2 linked regions of the Microbulbifer sp. GL-2 genome follow. The protein of the gene in region 1 interacts with the protein of each later gene in a pairwise test. Links are inferred from orthologs where the notes say so. Each region holds a gene or a part of one and is shown on either strand. Other genes may lie near its edges. The genes, in order: ndk and GL2_RS08550.

What was found.
Region 2: the proteins of ndk (region 1) and GL2_RS08550 interact in binary tests that used the Escherichia coli proteins (3 or more experiments, as listed by UniProt). The link is inferred for Microbulbifer sp. GL-2 from one-to-one orthologs.

The regions. Positions count from the first base shown.
Region 1 is NZ_AP019807.1:393,556-403,199, reverse strand. The notes cover bases 1-2,741. They hold ndk (nucleoside-diphosphate kinase), read left to right. Parts: upstream 1-1,027; coding sequence 1,028-1,456; downstream 1,457-2,741. Other genes in these bases: rlmN (23S rRNA (adenine(2503)-C(2))-methyltransferase RlmN), read left to right, coding at 1,520-2,638; iscX (Fe-S cluster assembly protein IscX), read left to right, coding at 636-830; fdx (ISC system 2Fe-2S type ferredoxin), read left to right, coding at 266-604; hscA (Fe-S protein assembly chaperone HscA), read left to right, coding at 1-215. Also shown: GL2_RS01810 (cytochrome-c peroxidase), read left to right, coding at 2,910-4,844; GL2_RS01805 (cytochrome-c peroxidase), read left to right, coding at 5,565-7,508; type IV pilus biogenesis/stability protein PilW, read left to right, coding at 7,871-8,650; GL2_RS01795 (RodZ domain-containing protein), read left to right, coding at 8,640-9,605. UniProt on the Escherichia coli protein: Major role in the synthesis of nucleoside triphosphates other than ATP. The ATP gamma phosphate is transferred to the NDP beta phosphate via a ping-pong mechanism, using a phosphorylated active-site intermediate.
Region 2 is NZ_AP019807.1:1,940,121-1,949,817, reverse strand. Bases 1,626-4,419 are described here. They hold GL2_RS08550 (5-formyltetrahydrofolate cyclo-ligase), read left to right. Parts: upstream 1,626-2,630; coding sequence 2,631-3,209; downstream 3,210-4,419. Other genes in these bases: ilvA (threonine ammonia-lyase, biosynthetic), read right to left, coding at 3,678-4,419; GL2_RS21460 (hypothetical protein), read right to left, coding at 3,295-3,432; GL2_RS08560 (cell division protein ZapA), read left to right, coding at 2,021-2,359; GL2_RS08565 (TIGR02449 family protein), read left to right, coding at 1,818-2,021. Also shown: pepP (Xaa-Pro aminopeptidase), read right to left, coding at 1-1,053; GL2_RS08570 (UPF0149 family protein), read right to left, coding at 1,053-1,610; more of ilvA, read right to left, coding at 4,420-5,192; ribose-5-phosphate isomerase RpiA, read left to right, coding at 5,408-6,079; GL2_RS08535 (hypothetical protein), read left to right, coding at 6,095-6,721; GL2_RS08530 (DUF4168 domain-containing protein), read left to right, coding at 6,937-7,329; GL2_RS08525 (helix-turn-helix domain-containing protein), read right to left, coding at 7,366-7,680; GL2_RS08520 (AraC family transcriptional regulator), read left to right, coding at 8,074-9,108; GL2_RS08515 (OmpA family protein), read right to left, coding at 9,241-9,697. UniProt on the Escherichia coli protein: Involved in the removal of 5-formyltetrahydrofolate.

The sequences.
Region 1 (9,644 bases):
AAAATGGCGCCCAGTTGCTTGGGGAGGGCGAACTGAATGAACTCGAGCACGCCATGGAAGCCCTGCGCCTGGCTCACAATGGCGGTGATGCGGAGGAGATTCGCAAGCGTATGGAAGCCCTGAATAAGCTGTCCGAGCCCTTTGCCGCACGGCGTATGGATGCGTCGATCAAGCGCGCCATGCAGGGGCACAGCCTGGATGAATTCGATAAATAAGCGGCCGGGGCCAGGCCCCGTCGGATTGAGACCATAGAGAGTCAGTACCCATGCCGAAGATTGTATTTTTACCCCATGCCGAAATCTGCCCTGAGGGCAAGGTTGTGGAAGCGGAGAGCGGCGTCAGCGTGATTGATGCAGCGCTGGCCAACGATATTGAAATCGAGCACGCCTGCGAGAAAGCTTGTGCTTGTACCACATGTCACGTGATCGTGCGCGAAGGTTTTTACTCTCTGGAGGAGCCCGATGAGCTGGAAGAGGACCTGTTGGACAAGGCCTGGGGGCTGGAGCCCGAGTCGCGTCTGTCCTGCCAGGCGATTGTTGATGATGAGGACCTGGTGGTGGAGATTCCCAAGTACACCATCAACCAAGTTTCAGAAAAACACTGACCAGCACGGGTATTAAAAAGGAAGCCAAATCATGAAGTGGACTGACATTCACGATATCGCCATTGAGCTCTGTGATACTCACGAAGATGTAGACCCACTCACGGTTAACTTTGTCGACCTGCGCAACTGGGTGATGGCGCTGCCGGATTTCGATGACGATCCCAGTCGCTGTGGTGAGAAAGTTCTGGAGGCCATCCAAGCCGCGTGGATCGAGGAGCGCGATTAGTTGACGGGGTTTGCCGGGTATTGGTATTGGAGTACAAAAGTCGATCAATACCCCGTATAATCCGCCGGCCGCGAAATGCGGTGATCAAAAATTAAGTACCCCCGGCGGGTATGAAAGGAATATCACGGAAGAGCAACTGAGCAGGTTGCTCTTTCTGTATGTAAGTTCAGTTACAAAAATTCAATTTGGAGATAACCATGGCCCTGGAGCGTACCCTTTCCATCATCAAGCCAGACGCAGTAGCTAAAAACGTAATCGGCGAAATTGAGAGCCGTTTTGAGAAGGCTGGTCTGAGCATTGTTGCCATGAAAATGCTGCACCTGTCCCGCGAAAAAGCCGAAGGCTTCTACGCTGAGCACAAAGAGCGTCCTTTCTTCAAAGACCTGGTTGATTTTATGACTTCCGGTCCGGTTGTTGTGCAGGCTCTGGAAGGTGAAAACGCAATCCTCGCCAACCGCGAGCTGATGGGCGCTACCAACCCGAAAGAAGCCGCTGCCGGCACTATTCGCGCTGACTTCGCTGACAGCATCGATGCCAACGCAGTACACGGTTCCGACTCTGCAGAGTCCGCTGCCCGTGAAGTAAGCTACTTCTTCGCTGACGACGAAATCTGCCCGCGCGCTTAATTGGCGCGTTGCAATCGCACCGGTCCGTCCAGACCGGTGCAGCTTTTCCCCGAGGTGAAATGAATGACCACAGAAAAAACCAACCTGCTCGGCCTTTCTGTAGAAAAGCTGGCCGCCTTTTTTGAATCATTGGGCGAGAAGCGCTTTCGCGCTGTTCAGGTTTTAAAGTGGATTCATCAAAATGGGGTAGATGATTTTGCTGAGATGACTAATGTCAGCAAGGCCCTTCGCCAGAAACTGGCGGATGTGGCTGAAATCTGTGCGCCGGAAGTGCTTGAGCAATGGGACTCTGCCGACGGTACACGCAAGTGGCTGATTAAAGTATCCGGTGGCAATGCCATCGAAACGGTTTATATCCCCGACGGTGATCGCGGCACCTTGTGTGTCTCCTCTCAGGTGGGTTGTTCCCTGGATTGCAGTTTCTGCGCGACCGGAAAGCAAGGATTTAACCGCGATTTAACCGCAGCTGAAATAATTGGACAGGTTTGGATTGCATGTAAGTCTTTTGGTCAACTGGATCCGAAAGGACCGCGCAAGGTGACCAACGTGGTTATGATGGGCATGGGTGAGCCATTGCTCAATTTCGATAATGTTGTCGATGCCATGAACCTGATGATGGAAGATAACGCCTACGGTATCTCCAAGCGCCGTGTAACCCTATCTACCTCTGGCGTAGTGCCGGCCCTGGATCGCCTTGCCGATGTCACTGATGTAAGTCTGGCGATTTCCCTGCATGCGCCCAACGATGCGTTGCGCAATGAACTGGTGCCGATCAATAAAAAATACCCGATCGCCATGCTGTTGGATTCTGCCAAGCGCTATATAGATCGTATGCCGGATACCCATCGTAAGATGACCATCGAATATACGCTGATGCGCGAGGTCAATGATCGTCCTGAGCACGCGGAGCAACTGGCGGAGCTGTTACGCGATGTGCCAGTAAAAATTAACCTGATTCCCTTCAATCCTTTTGAGCTTTCCGATTATCAGCGCGTGAGTAATAACGCTTTACGACGCTTCCAGCAGATCTTGCTCGACAAAGGTTATACAGTAACGGTGAGAACCACTCGCGGTGATGATATTGATGCAGCTTGTGGCCAGCTGGCTGGCAGTGTAAATGATCGCACGCGCCGCTCAGAGCGCTATCGTAACGCCGAACGCCCTGTCCGTATTGTTGGCTAACAGCCATATCCACTCAGGGCCGGCTTGCTGATGAATAGCAAAAGTCCGCACCGGCCCCTGTAGCTTCTACCGATCTTACTGGTTCTTAATTGCAGTATCGGTAGGAGAAATTACTTTCATTTTTTCTATGTCTTTCTACACAGCAATGGCTTTTGTGTCTTGCTGATATCGCGCCTATTCAATTTATTTTTATTGGTGTCAACCAAATCACGTGACTCTGCGTTAACAGTCCAGAAGTTTTAAAAATGAATGGAAGTGGCTGCTATAACTTATGAATGCTCAGAAACTGGATTTAAGTGCGATTCCCAGAGTCTTGTCACGACTCTTTTTCCTATCTCTCTTTTTAGTATTGCTAGGTTGTGGTTCTGGGTCGTCCGGTAGTGACGATAATTCAGTGGAGGATGCTGTTGGGGGTGTTGGGGGCTCTGGATCGGATGGCGATACAGAAACTGGCAGTGGAGATGACTCTGATGCTGATGGAGAAACAGATCCTGATAGCGGAGAGGGTAATGCTCCTCAGGAATTGATAGGGAATGCGTTCTCGGGGACCAGTATTGGGCTTTCGTGGGAGGGGGCAGGGGAAATTTATTTTATCTATCGTGATAATACAAAAATTGCAGAGACCTCCAATAATTTCTTTGTGGATCAGGGGCTGTCAGTAAACACTGAATATACTTACTCGGTCACAACGAGCCCAGTGGATGATGTAGTTGAGACGACCAGTGTGGCTGCTAAAACCCTGGTGAATAATACTAACTCAGGTCTCGACAATGGTGCTGAAACCATCATCGTCAATGATCGTATTGCTAACTTTTCTGAGTGTAACAATGCCCGTAGTGTAGTCGACTTGTTGGATGAAGATCTGGATAGCTGTCTTCAGGCGATGCTGGAACTCAATAAGATGGCTGTACACTTGGAAGATATGCGGGCATTTGCTGCTCGGGTTAGAAGTGAGCAAGCCCCGGCAATGATTGAGTTGGGTATGCGTCTGTTTCATAGCAAGAGCCTGAGTGCTAATAGCGATGCATCCTGCTCCTCCTGCCATCATCCCGCAATTGGTTGCGGAGGAGATGATTTGTCGATGCCGATCGGTGTCAATGCGGTAGATCCAGCGTTACTGGGGCCGGGTCGGTCTGATGGTGTGAATGATGTCCCTGTTGTTCCCAGAAATGCACAGGCTACCTGTAATTCAGCACTTTGGACACGAGGGCTTTTCTGGGACAACAGGGTTGCTATTGTCGGTCGAGGAGTCAGTACTGGGTCGGAAGATGTGAATAATAATACCGAAGAAGCCGTAGGTACTGGTACCCTGGCTCTACTGATGGCCCAGGCACATTTTCCGGTAACCGCTGCTGCTGAAATGGGGGACATTACCCAATTTGGATACGACAATACTGCTGATGACGGCTTTACAGCTTATCGTGAAGATATACTAGCAGCAAATATGGATGCTGAATCCTGGGGTGATTTATTTATAGCGGCTTTTGGTGATGCGGATATTAGTTTCACTCGTGTAGCTGAGGCAGTTGCAGCTTATGAAGCGGTTCAGATATTTATTAATAATCCGTTTTTTGACTATGTGGATGGTAACCCTGAGGCAATTAGCAATAACGAAAAACGTGGGGCTATCACTTTTATGGCAAGTGATTCCGGTTGTACCTTTTGTCACGCTGGTGCATTTTTTACTACTGAAGCGCCTTTGCCGGGAAACTATCCACAAATTGGTATCGGCACGGATAGTAGCGGTGCCGATGAGGGTGCTGAAGGACGTACAGGATTTGGCGCCTTCCGTGCCCCGACATTGTTAAATGTGGCAATCACTGGGCCTTGGGGGCATAACGGTCAGTTCTCGACTTTAAAGAGAAATGTTGAACACTATCGGGATCATGGGGAGTCAATTGCTCAGTACTTTGCCAATAGTGAAATGTGTGAGCTGGAGCAATTTTCCGGTCTGCAGGATTGTGCCACAAAAGTAGCTCCAAATGGATTAGCGTTGTCAGAGAGAATCCTTGCAGGTAATGATGAGTTTTCCAATAATCTCAGTGATGAAGAAGTTGACCTCATAGTGCAATTTCTGGGGACGCTAACTGACCCGGATGCTGCCAATACCGAGTCCAATGCAATTCAGGCCTTGATACCTCCCCGTGATGGTGGCCCAGATGGAAAGCAGCTGGATGCAAAAGACCAGAGCGGAAAAATTTTATGATTTACAATTCGCCTGAATCTTTAGTGAATTGAGTTGCATAAAAACTCTATGCAGGGGCATGGAGAATAATAATTCTTCTGTCCTCTATTGCTCCTCAAATTCATGAGTTCTAACTCCCCCAGGAATATAAACTTCCATTGGGTTGCAGAGGCCACCAATTGTGCATTAGTTGGCACCGCTATTGTGTCATGGGTTTCTTGAGTTGAGGAAAGGTTCTCATAGTCTGAGATTACCGTGCCTGCGACAGTAGTTTGCGACACTCTCTACAGAACTCTCCGGAGAAAGGCGCTACCTTAATTACATATATACCCCGAAAGCTGGAAATTTACTTCTTGAAGATGTGGCTGCATAGTCGGTAGTTTGAAATTGTACTTATTTCTTGCATGCCATAACGATCATATGGTTTTTCTCGGTAAATTGAATCGGCCTGGGATATGCGAAACCAGGTATTTTTTAAAAATACCTGGGCGGGTTTCTGGATAAAGTTTGTGTCCTACTGTAATTATTACTATGTGCTCACTTAATAGGGCTGAACCTCCGATCTGTTAATTAGGCAAATTACTCAAACTACAATCATTTTTACCCCAATCTCCTTGTCGGGAGTCTGGGAAGATTAGCTTTTGGTGCCGCTTGGGGCACTAGCTTGTCCATTGCCTGTCCAGATTATTTCAAAATGTATTTTATTGGTGGGGTCGATCAGGCTTTATGGAAACTCAAAGAATGGACAATGATGTGTCTTTCGCGATATTGCTGCGGCTATTGATCCTGCCGCTCTTTTTACTGGCAGTGGGCTGCAGCTCGGGTTCGTCCGGGGGGGATGACAGCTCATCATCGGATACCGTAACCGATGGCAGTAGTGGCGATACGGGTTCCGATGGGGATAGCGGTGGCGATGGCGGCTCCGGTACAGGCACGGGAGGCGATACTGGCAGCGATAATGATACGGGAGGTGACTCCGGGCAGGGAGGGGCTCCGTCGAAGCTGATCGGCAATGCTTTTTCCGGTACCAGTATCGGCCTTTCCTGGGAGCGTGACGATGTAATTTATTCCATTTATCGCGACGGGGAAAAAATTGCCGAAACCAATAATCACTATTTCGTTGATCAGGGGCTGTCGATCAATACCGAGTACGCCTACGCAGTAACTGCAGGGAATATCGGCAACGATACTGATGTGTCTCGAGTCAGCGCAAGAACTCTGCTGAATACTACCAACAGTGGTCTTAGCAGCGGTGCGGACATCGAGGTGGATAACGATCGTATTTCCAACTTTGCTGAGTGCAATAATGCGCGCAGTGCTCTGGACTTGCTCGATGCGGACCTGGACTCTTGTCTGCAGGTCATGCTTGAACTTAATAATATGGCCGAGCATCTGGAGGATATCAGGGCTTTCGCTGCCCGAGTTCGCAGTGAGCAAGCCCCGGCTATGGTGGAGTTGGGTATGCGCCTCTTTCACAGTAAGAGCCTCAGTGCCAGCAGCGATACCTCCTGCTCGTCCTGCCACCAACCGGCGATGGGGTGTGGTGGCGATGATCTCTCCATGCCTGTTGGCGTCAGTGCAGTGGATCCAGCTCTAGTGGGACCGGGTCGCTCGGATGGATTGAATGAGGTCCCTATTGTAGCGAGAAATGCGCAGCCAACTTGTAATGCAGCACTTTGGACCCGGGGTCTTTTTTGGGATAACCGCGTGGCTATTACAGATCGTGGGTTGAGAACAGATTCCCGCGATGTCAGTAATAATACCGAGGCGGCCGTGGGTACCGGCACTCTGGCTTTGATGATGGCCCAGGCGCACTTTCCGGTTACCGATGCCGCAGAAATGGGTGATATCACCCAGTTTGGCTACGACAGTACTTCCGATAGCGGATTTACTGCCTACCGCGAGGAGATGCTGGCGGCGAACCTCGACGGCGCCAGTTGGGGCCAATTATTTAGCGCTGCATTTGGTGATTCCGCGATTAACTTCAGTCGCATCGCCGAGGCCATAGCGGCCTATGAAGCGGTACAGCTATTTATCGATAACCCTTTCTTTGATTATGTGGATGGTGACCAGGATGCCCTCGATAGCGATGAGAAGCGCGGGGCCATCACCTTTATGGCCGCTAACTCCGGCTGTACGAACTGCCATGCAGGTGCCTTCTTTACCAATCAAGGGTTGAGGGCTGTGAGTTATCCACAGATAGGTGCCGGCAAGGACGAGAGCGGCAATGGTGCTGACCTGGGAGGCAATGGGGCGGGCAGCTTCCGCATACCCACCCTGCTCAACGTCGCTGTCACCGGTCCCTGGGGGCACAATGGTCAGTTCGCCACTCTGAAAAGAAATGTTGAACACTACCGTGATCGGGCCAGTTCAATTACCCGGTATTTTGCTAACAGCGAAATGTGTGAGCTGGAGCAATTTGCTGGCTTGCAGGATTGTGCCAATAAAGTGGCTCCCAACGGCTTGGCGCTCACCCAGGATATCCTTAACGCGAATGGAGGGGGCGGAGCCAATAACCTGAGCGATACAGAGATTGAACTGTTGGTGAAGTTCTTGGGGGCGCTAACCGACCCAGATGCCGCGAATAACAACTCGAATGCGATCCAAGCCCTGCTTCCTCCCCGTGACGGTGGACCGGATGGCAGGCAGCTGGAAGCGAAGGATCGGGCAGGCAACGAGCTTTAGAAGTCAGGTAGGCAGATTTATTACACAAAAGATAATTGGCGGTCTTGTGATACGCTCGCGATCTAAGAAGGGGCAATTTATTTGGGCTAAATGGAATTCATTGGGATTACGGGGCTGCAACGGACGGTGCTTTCCGGCAGTATAGGGGGCGGGAAGCACAGGTGTAGGGGTGTATGCAGCCGGCGGGGTTCTGTGCAAGGCATCTATTATTTGTCAGCTGCCTAAATGACAGTTTTTGGGTCGTTTTCCGGCTCACTCGGGATTGTAATACCGAAATGAATACGGGCCTTGTCAACCTACGCCGCCAGTCACTGCGATCCCGCCAGAATAGATAAACAAAAAATAAATTTACAGGTGATGTTGTGTCTGCGAAATCTCTTGGCCTGCCGTTTTTGGGGCTGTTTCTCACCGTGTTGTTGGGGGGGTGTGTAACGACGGGGCTGCCTGAGCGTAAAGAAGTTAATCTGGATAAGGCTCTGGAGACCCATGTCCAGCTGGGGCTGCGCTACCTGCAAAGCGGTGATAACCGCGAATTAGCCCGCCGTCATTTCAACAAGGCACTGGAGCTGGGCAGGAAGAACCCTCTGGCCCACCATGGCCTGGCGTTGCTGTATCAGGCGGATGGTGAACTGAAAGTAGCCGAATCTCATTTTAAGAAAGCCCTGCGTTACGGTGATAACTTCCCCATGGCGAGCACCAACTACGGGGTTTTTCTCTACAAGCAGGAACGCTATAAAGAAGCACTGGAGCAGTTCCGCCATGCCTCCACAGATCTGACCTATAACCGCCGTTTCTTCGCCCTGGTGAATTACGGCCGCACTGCTGGCCGCCTTGGAATGGTAGAGGAGGCTGAGCGTGCCTATACCCGCGCACTGGCCCTGAACGCGAATTTGCCCGTGGCCCAGCTGGAGTTAGCGGAGCTGAAATTCGAGGCTGGCGACTATACGGTGGCCAAACAGTACCTGGATAAATACAGCGAGAGAAATCGTCAAACACCGAGATCTCTGTGGCTGGGCATCCGCATCGAAAAGGTTTTTGGTAATCGTGACAAGGAGCTCAGTTACGCGCTTGCCTTGAAGAATTTGTACCCGTACTCTGCGGAAACACTGAAATATCAGGAGTTGAGTGGTAATGACGGATAGCAGTTCTGCGCACCGCGATAGCGGTGACGCTGTATCCCCGACACAACAGTCCCCCATCTCTCCCGGCGGCATACTTCGTGCAGCGCGCGAGAATGCGGGCCTGTCCCGCGAAGAGTTGTCCCAGCGCCTGTGTATTATTGACAATACGATTGAGTGGCTGGAGGAGGATATTTTTGAACGCCAGCCCGAAATGGTTTATGCACGCGGCTATATCCGCAATATCTGCCGGGAATTGGGCGTGAATTCGGAGCCGGCTCTCACTGCCTATGAGGGGGCGCGCCCCCAGCCACAAGTACGCAGCCAAGGTCGCCGTATAGAGGTCAAGGCGGATGCCTTGCGCCCGGCGCGCAAACGCGGGCACGGGTTGCTGGCAATGTTACCTCTGCTCGCTGCTGGTGGTGTGTTCTGGTGGCTCTATGGCGGCCCCGTGACTATCCCCAGTGTGCCCATGCCGGCGGCGCTGAGTGAAGAGGCCCCTCTCAGTCCTTCTGAAACTTCAATACAAAGTGTGAGCTCCCCAGTACTGGAAAATAGCGCAGGCGATGAGGGTGGTGTCACGCCACCTCAGGAGGAGCCCGCTGAGCACGGCGTTCTGGAGGTGGCCTCTGAGCCTCCTGCAGAATCCGCAGCTGCTTTTGTCAGTCAGCCGGAGGTGAACACAACTGAACCCGCGCAGGAGCTTGCCACTGAGGTGGCGCAGCTGGACCAGAAATTACAGGGCGCTCTGCGCCTCAGTTTTGATGAGGACTCCTGGATAGAGGTCAAGGATGCCGGTGGTGTGGTGCTACTGGCCGGAGTACAGGAAGCCGGTACCTCCAAGGAGCTGGATGGGCGCGCGCCCTTTGAGGTGATGCTCGGTAACGCTGGGGCCACTAAAGTCGTCTACCGTGAACAAACCATTGATAGCGACCCTATTGGTAACCGCCGTACCCGACGCCTGATCGTCGGTGATTGAAGTCATCTTCGCGGTTTGGGCGCGAACCCTGTAGGTTTG
Region 2 (9,697 bases), 1.5 Mb from region 1 along the record:
AAAGCGCTGGTAGGCGCCCGATTCGATCAGGTCCTGCACATCCCCATTTAACAGCCCCAGGTCCACCAGGCCCTGAGCGATCACCTCTACGCTAGCCGTATGGGGGTCATCCCAATGGTTTCCCACACGCACCCGCTCGACAGCTGCCAGCTGCGCAGCCAGGACAATTTCATACAGCGCTTTTTGTGCGCCACTAAAGCGTCCGTTGACCGGATAAGTTCTAGTAATATCTGCCACGTAACCACGGTATTCACAGCCCGCATCCACAAGTACCAGGTCACCGTCATTCATCTGTGCCTTGTTGCTGCAGTAGTGCATAACCAGGGCGTTGCGGCCACTGCCAACGATGGTTGGGTAAGCGGTCTCACGCGCACCGGCATCGACAAAAGTGTGTAAAAGCGCCGCCTCTAACTGGTATTCGTAAAGCCCCGGCTGGCAGCGAGCCATGGCGCGACAATGTGCGGCGGCACTGATATCCGCAGCACGGGTCATCAGGCCCAGCTCATTTGAACTTTTAAACAGGCGCAGTTCGCGCAGCTGGTAATCCAGATCCACTACCTCTGGAGCACCATTACTGCCCGGTGCCTCAGAAATATTTTGCAGATAGCAGCGGATACGCCGGTCGAGGTGGGCATAGCGCCCCATAGGAAAATAAATGCGCTCGCGACCATCCAGTAGTCCCGGCAAAATATCGTCGAGATCGCCAATCGGAAAAGCATCGGACAAACCGAAACGTTGCACTGCCCGCTCGGGACCGAGACGCGGCCCATCCCACATTTCTTTTTCCGCATCGCATTCGCGACAAAACAGAAGGGTTTCCCCCTGGGCACGCCCCGGAACCAGTACCAAAAGGGCTTCAGGTTCATCGAAACCGGTCAGGTAGAGAAAATCACTGTCCTGGCGGAAAGGGAAAAAAGTATCGCGTGATCGGGGCTGCTCACCAGCGGATGAGACTATCGCCAAGCTCCCCGGCGCCAGTTCATCCATCAGGCGAGTGCGACGAAGACTATATTCCGTCTTGCTGATCGCTGCGCTTTTTTTGTTACTGGACATCAGTGTACAGTGGGGCCTTCAGTGGACTGCTTGCCGCGTACTTCGGTAAAAATATTGAGAGCTGCTACACGCACATATTCCTGCAGCTCCAATAGCTGTTGTTCATTCTCCTCACTCTCCTCTACGTGATCGGCATCCACCTGCGAAATTGCACCGATATCTTTCAATGCCTCTTCACTGGTGGGCAGCAGCTTCTCTTCTTTTGCTTTACCGATACCAAATCCGTGCAGGAAGCCCTCACACCAGTGCCCCAATGCCAGGGTGCGTGCAACAATATCGTCATCGTCGCAAAGAACCAGCTGGAAGGAAAAGTCGCTACCATTCAACTGCTTTTGACTCTCCTCAGCTAATTGCAGAAAGTCCTTATTTAAATCTGCCGGTACCACCTCCAGGTCGAGTAACTCTGCCAGTTCGCGCTGCCAGCGTTTTTTGTCTGGCTCAGCGCCCGCCGCCAGTACACCACACGTAAATCCATGCAGTTCACTGGGGTCCGCCTGGCCACCTGCCGAGAGAATGGCGTTGGCGAGAAGCTCGAATCGATTAGTTTCTGATGTCATGGTTACCGTGCAATTTTTCTTGATCGTGAGTTAATTATTGCGCTGCAACAGCAGCGACAGGCAAAAGAACTTGTGTTTTCGGGACAAATTTGTGATTGCCCGCGCAGGTGGAGCGATTGACCCACCTTTTCGCCGGCAATATAGTAGCGGAATCCCTCGCAGTCTGTCGTGTTGCGAACCCAGACGTCGACCCCAAACGCAGGAAATATGGATAAGCTGCAAGCGTTAGAAAGCACTGTGGATTCACTGATCGCCCGCTGCCAACAGCTGGCTGATGACAACCGTGAACTGCGTCGGCAGGAAGCCGACTGGCTGCGCGAACGCCAGCGCCTGATAAAAAATAATGAGGCCGCCCGCTCGCGGGTCGAAGCCATGATCAATCGTCTCAAGGGGCTAACGCAAGATTCCTGATGGCTGACTCTGCACTAACATCCGAAACCGTCACCGTATCCATTCTCGGTAAAGAGTACCGCGTAGCCTGCGCCGACAGCGAGCGTGCAGGCCTGCAAGCATCCGCACGCCTCCTGCATGAGCGCATGGCGCGAATCCGTTCAACCGGCACAGTGATCGGCATTGAGCGAATCGCAGTCATGGCTGCACTGAATATTGCCCATGAACTGATTCAGGCCAAAGCGGAGTTGAGCAGTGTCCCCCTCCAACAGGAAATGCTCGACCGCCTCAAGGACAAAGTACAAAACGCACTGGGCGAAATAGACCCAGAGACGGAGCCGCAGTCATCGCAAGAATGAAGGCACGTCCATTCCCTACAAATTTCCAGTTAACAGCCCCCCTCCGTCCAAGTTATAATTAACTCATACCCTGGGGTGTTGGCCAGCAGACTATGTCCTTGAGCCGATAATCTTACCCCGGTGGTTTCCAGCGGGTGCTGGTGTGCAAGTCCGCCATGCAGCGGAAAGCCTTATGTACTCCGGAGACCGCCACCTTGAACCTTACGGTTCGAGGCGCCGTCTACAGCCACATACTCGGGGTTCCCATTTCTTTCCAGCCTTCCCCTTATCCATGAGCGAAAATAAAACGCAACTGCGCCGACGTATGCGCGCAGGGCGACGGGAACTCAGCGCTTACCAGCAGCGCCTGCATGGTCGCGCAGCTATTACCCTGTTAAGCCGGGTTCCACAGATGAAACGCGCCCGCCATATTGGTATTTACTGGCCAATGGATGGGGAGTTGGATATTCGCCAGTTATTACAACGCTACCCAGGGAAAGATTTTTACCTGCCAGTACTACCTGTAGAGCCACACCCACATTTGGGCTTTAAACGCTGGGGCGGTGAGCCGCTGCCATTCCGCAACCGTTTCCATATTCCTGAACCGGTGCGCAGTCCCAGTCGTTCAGCGCACCTGCTTGATCTGGTGCTGGTCCCCCTGGTCTCCTTTACTCCCAGTGGCTCCCGTTTGGGTATGGGCGCAGGTTTTTATGACCGCACGTTTGAGCACAAACAATTATTGCCGGGTACCGGCCCACAGCTAATTGGCGCCGCCCACCAGTTGCAATGCGTGAGGCAATTACCCACTGACAACTGGGATATACCATTGGACATGGTAGTGACAGAAAAGCGTATCTATCGATGCAACTAGTACGAGAGAGAAAACAAAAAAGGCCGAACACTTAGTGTTCGGCCTTTTTTGCTGTTTCGTGGGCAGAGCGCCCCCCGGCATCAGCCTAACGGGTAACCACTCCCTGTTGCAGAGCGGCCGGTGGCTCGGATTCCGAGGCAAATACCTCAGTCAAACCACTGGTGCTCAGCAGAACGCCCGCGACAAAGACAACCACAGCGATTGTCAGCGCATCGGCTTTCATTGGGACCATCCTGTACAATCAATTTTTTTGTTATGTGCGTTTCGCTCCGCATATGACCGAAGCCATAGCAAAAGTTCAACGACCAAAGAAGATACTGAAGAATCGGCGGAATAGTAACCGGTTGTTGGATATTTTATGTGTTTTTTGTCGCATTTTCACACAAGGGGGTTCGACAAAGCCGAAATTGCAGTCTACGCACCCAACAACTTCTGAGACGCTTTACTCAACTAATGATTTTCCCGGGCTCAGCTGCCCAGGAAAAAGCGGTAAGCGGGATTTTCAGTTTCCTCCCAATAGGGAAACTGCAGCCGCTCGAGCAAACCCGAAAGTTTTGCCCGAGCCCCTGGCTCAACCTGTAGCCCAACCAGGACCCTTCCATAGGCAGCACCGTGGTTGCGATAGTGGAACAGGGTAATGTTCCAGCGCCCGGCCAGGTGTTCGAGAAATTTCCGCAAAGCGCCGGGACGTTCGGGAAATTCAAAACGGTATACAACTTCATCATTCAGCCCTGGGACTCGCCCCCCCACCAGATGGCGAATATGTAATTTGGCCATCTCATTCTCAGTGAGATCGGTTACCTGATAACCGCGATCTTCCAGTTTATTAACTAATTGGTGCCGATCATCATCGGCAGTCACCTGCAAGCCGACAAAAATATGTGCTTCCTCATTACCGGCATATCGGTAATTGAACTCGGTGATGGCGCGGTCTCCCAAATCACGACAAAAGCGCAGATAGCTACCGGGGCTCTCGGGTATACGCACAGCGAGCACCGCCTCGCGCTTTTCGCCGATTTCAGTCCGCTCGCTGATATAGCGCAGACGATCAAAATTGATATTGGCTCCGCTACAAACAGTGGCGAGGGCTGAATTACGGCAATCACTCTGTTCAGCAAATTTTTTCAGCCCTGCCAGCCCCACAGCTCCGGCGGGTTCGGCAATGGATCGAGTATCTTCAAAAATGTCCTTGATTGCCGCGCAGATCTCATCGGTGCTCACAGTGATCACACCATCTACCGTTTCACTTAAAACCCGGAATGTTTCCTCACCAATTTGCGCCACAGCAACACCATCGGCAAACAGACCCACCTGAGGCAGGCGCACTCGATCTCCACTCTCCAGGGCGGCTTTCAAGCAGGCTGCATCTTCAGGTTCAACCGCATAGACTTTGGTTTCCGGTCGTACATATTTGATATAGGTGGCCATGCCTGCGGCCAGCCCACCCCCGCCAACAGGAATAAATACTGCCTCCAAATTACCTGAGTGCTGGCGCAACATTTCCATGGCCACTGTACCCTGGCCGGCAATCACATCGGGATCGTCATAGGGGTGCACAAAAACCAGATCGCGTTCATCAACCAACTTCCTGGCGCGCGCGGCGGCCTCATCGAAAGTGTCCCCGTGCAATATCACTTCCGCTCCACGCATACGCACCGCATTGACCTTGATCTGGGGTGTGGTCTTCGGCATCACTATCGTTGCGCGCACCCCCAACTGGGCTGCTCCCAGGGCCAATCCCTGTGCATGGTTCCCCGCCGAGGCAGCGATTACACCACGAGCACGTTGTTCAGCGGGCAGCTTTAGCAGTTTGTTGTAGGCACCACGTATCTTGAAAGAAAATACAGGTTGAAGGTCTTCCCGCTTGAGCAATATACGATTACCCAGCCGGTGGGAAAGCTGGCGCATCGGCTCTAATGGCGTTTCGATGGCGACATCGTAAATGCGCGCGTCTAAAATGCGCTTGATATAAGATTTGGGCATGGCGTGTTTCGGTTGCCGTTGCGGTAAATTTCTGTGCGCGACTCAGGGAAGCCTAGTAGCAGAAGCATTGGCAAAATACCCCCAACGCACGCAACACCGGCAGGCCAGTCTAATCCTTGCCCGACACAATTACCATCAAATAGGCTGTTTTGCGCTTTTTTTTATCGAAAGGTGAAAATAAAGTAGAAATAATTGCACAGGAAACTATCCAGAGTATGACCCAGGATGAACTGAAGCAGGCCACTGCTCGCGCCGCTATCGACTATATTTCCCCGCGCCTGGAGGCCGACTCCATCATCGGTGTAGGTACAGGTTCCACGGCCAATTTTTTTATCGACTATCTGGCCGAGATCAAGGGTAGGTTCGACGGTACGGTTGCCAGCTCCGAGGCCTCGGCACAAAGGCTCAAGTCCCACGGTATTCCGGTCTATGAGCTAAATAACGCCGATAGCATCCAGTTTTATGTAGATGGCGCCGATGAAGCCAACCCGGCACTGGAATTAATCAAAGGCGGCGGTGCAGCACTGACACGGGAGAAAATTGTCGCGGCCTGCTCTGACGAGTTCATCTGCATCGCCGATGAGAGCAAGTCGGTTAAGATATTGGGCGAATTCCCCCTACCGGTAGAGGTGATTCCCATGGCGCGCTCTCTGGTTGCTCGCGAGCTGGTCAAACTCGGGGGAGACCCTGTCTACCGGCAGGGCGTTATTACCGATAATGGCAATGCAATCCTCGATGTATACAATCTGAAAATCGAACAACCTATTGCGCTGGAAGAAGCGATCAACAATATCACCGGCGTGGTTACCAATGGCATCTTCGCCAAGCGGCCAGCGGATCTGTTATTACTCGGTACCAGCTCCGGGGTTAAAACCATCACCGCCTAACTATGCAGTCATACTATGCGACAAAATAATAAAAAGGGGATTCTGGTGGCGCTGATTAGCGCCGCGATCCTGGGCTCGGGCTGTTCTACCACCCCCCCCAGTAATCCCGACAATATCTGCTCCATTTTCCGCGAGAAAAAAGGCTGGTATGGCGAGGCCAAGGCCGCTGAAAAAGAGTGGGGTTCACCTGTAGCAGTGATGATGGCCATCCTTCATCAGGAGTCCCGTTTTGTGCATGACGCGCGCCCACCGCGCAGCAAAATACTGGGCTTTATTCCCGGACCGCGCCCCTCAGATGCCTTTGGTTATGCCCAGGCGCTGGGGAGCACCTGGCGCGGTTATCAACGCTCTACTTTTAGCTACGGTGCGGATCGGGATGATTTTGGCGACGCAATCGACTTTGTCGGTTGGTACAACAACACCAGTGCACGTCGATGCCAAATCCAGTCCAGGGATAGTTATCACCTGTATCTGGCCTACCATGAGGGCCATGGCGGCTTTAACCGGCGCACCTTTAGAAACAAGGCCTGGCTTAAAAAAGTCTCACACAAAGTATCCGCGCGTGCGAAACACTACCAGCAACAGCTCAACAGCTGCGAACAGTCCCTGAAGAAGCGCAAGAAATTTCTCGGCCTTTTTTAGGCCCTGCGCATCGATATCAAAAATTCGCGCGAGTGGCGGGGAAAGGCGCCACGTCCGCGCCGAAACTGGCTACCCTGAAACTAATGTCCCAAAGCTGAATGCTCTGGTGCCTGTAAGCTCCCACTAGGTTCCATTGCATAACGCTTTTGCCCTAACGTGACGCTGGGTGCTCCCTCAGAGAAGCAAAAGCGTCCACAGACTTTCTGGAGTGCCCGATGAAGCCCTTTACCAAATTCCTCACCCTGTTCACCCTGCTGCTCACTATGCCCTTCGCCACCGCGCAACCCGCATCGCCCCAAGCCAATGCCCCCAAGGCCAGTGCTCCTAAAGCGTCCTTTAGTGAGCCCCAGCTCAAGCAGTTTGCCGATGCCTACCGCTCTATTGTGATGCTGAGCCGGGAATATGCCCCAAAGCTCAAGGCCGCCGCTGATATTAAGGAGGCTGAGGCCCTAAACAAAGAGGCCCAAGGCAAGATGATTGCGGCAATAGAGAAAACGGGATTATCCAAAACCAAGTACCAGGAAATAGCCACCAGCATCAAGTCCAACCCGGCACTTCTGGAGAAGGTCAACAAAATACTCCAGCAGACACACACCAAGCCGCAGTAAAGGCGACTGAGCGGTACACCCAATCGGTGCGCCGCTCTAATCCAGGGTAATTTCCAGTACCTGACAAATAGCTGGTAAATTACTTCTTACCCAGGTGCGGTCGAAAGAACCCCAATCGCGCAACAGGTAATAACCATCGTTGTGGCGTACTCCTTCCTGAACAAATTCCACCAGAGTGCCATGCCCAGGCAACCCCTTGGCAATAATGTCCTGTACTGTGCGCCGCGGCCAGCCAGTCGCCTCTTCCAACGCAGGATTATTTGGACGGGGAGTCTGTTCAATTAAATAGGCGATCAACATGCGCCGACAGATTGTCGGGTTCAGCTGGCTTTCAACGGATGCGGACGGCATTTGGCCACTCCTTCATTGGCATGTCACTTTATTGTTAATCCCTATGACTCTCAGGTCTAGTAGTTAGGCCGCCTCTTTTACTCACCTCTGGAGCTGCTTGCTAAAGTAGTTCTCCGTGCGGCTCGTCGAGCAAATGTTACTCCAGCGGCGTGAAAAAATGTGGATAAATGCAAAATAACCAATAAAAACATATACTTATATACAAAACCCATTTGAAAAAGATAAGCTTTTCACTCTCTGCGGGCTGTATTATTGATCGATACAGGCCTCCCAGCTTGCCCCTTTGTTACTCCCACTCCCTATAAACCTGACATTCCCGTGCGCTTTGCGCATAATCCATGCTGCACTTGAGAATGACACGCAGCTTACAAAATAATGTTGAGGGCTGAGAGAGTGGAAAGCGAGACCCCTAAACTCCGCGAGGACCCAGGTATACCCGCTACGGTAGTGCGCGCCCAACTGGTTGGCGCTCATACAGCGGGGCTGGATTGCCTGCAAATACTGCGCGACAGCGATATAGAGCCCGCCCTGCTTGAGGACCCCGACAGCCGGATCGGCCGCGATCAGATGGCTAACCTGCTGCGCCGGGAATGGGACCTGCTAAACGATGAATCTGGTGGTTTCCTGGCGCGCCCCTGGCTGCCCGGCACTTTCGCCATGATGGGCCATGCCTGTATCAGCTGTCCCAATTTGCGCCGTGCACTGCTACGCTCAGGGCGTTTTATCAGCATGGTCAGCGACGATCTACATATCAAACTGGTGGAAGATGGCGAAGAAGCCCGCTTGATAATCCATCACAGCAATGACAAGAAACTACCCAACCAGATTTTTGTGGAATCAATAGCCGTCATCTGGCTGCGTTTTTTCAGTTGGTTGATCGATCGCACCATACTGCTGGAGCGTGTGCTGCTGGCCTTCCCGCAGCCGGATTACAATGAAGATTACAACGAAATGTTCCCGTGTCGGCACTACTTCAACCAAGCGGAAACCTGCCTGGTATTCAGCACCCGCTATTTGCAAATGCCGCTCGTACGCGATGAACAGCAACTGGCAGAGTTCCTGTCCCGCGCACCCGAGTGCCTGCTCACCCAATACAAGTCCGATCACAGTTTCACCGGTCGAATAAGGCGCATGCTGCAACAGCAAAACAGTATCGAAAACCTGTCTCTCGACGATGTCGCCGCACGCCTGTACACGTCTCCGCAGACATTGCGCCGCAGGCTCAAGGAGGAGGGCAATAGCTGGCAGGACATCAAGGACTCTGTGCGCCGCGATATGGCCGTATTCCAGCTTAAGCAGCAGGAGACGGCAGTGGCAGAGATTGCTGAGAGACTTGGCTTTTCTGAGCCCAGCGCCTTTAACCGCGCCTTTAAGAAGTGGACGGGGCTCGCTCCCGGCGCCTATCGGGAAAAATTCCGTAATGATTGAAGCAATTTACCTAGGTTGAAGGCAATTTCCCTCACAGAGAATTTAGGCAATTAAATTGATAAAAAGCCCCGCTAATTTTGCGGGGCTTTTTATTGCCTCTTTATTCACATGGCTTCTGCTAGCAATTTTCTATCATTGAAAATTCACTACTCTCACACTGATACGCTCATTGTCCATTTGCCTCTGCTCTTTCTTCTCGGCTTCACCCTCAGGAACTTCCTTGGCCGACCCCATACCGGTAGCAGTGATCCGGTTGGCCGCAATTCCCTTCTGCAAAAGAATTTCCCGCACTGCATCTGCACGCTCCTGGGAAACTTCCTGCTCCTCAATTTCATTGCCCTCCCCTTTTACATGTCCCTCAATGGCAATACTCAGGTTGGGGTGTTCCTGCATGATCTTCGCTAGTGCCACAATATCAGGGGCAGAGGGATTGAGGATCTTGGCACTACTCCCTTCAAAATTGATCCTAAGGGGAAATTCCCGATCCGGTTGGCGAGCAAAACTCTTGAGGTAATCGCGCAAATTACTGGCGAAATCATCTGGCCCCAGTTTCGCTTGGGCATTGCCATCTGTCAGGTCCCCAACTGGT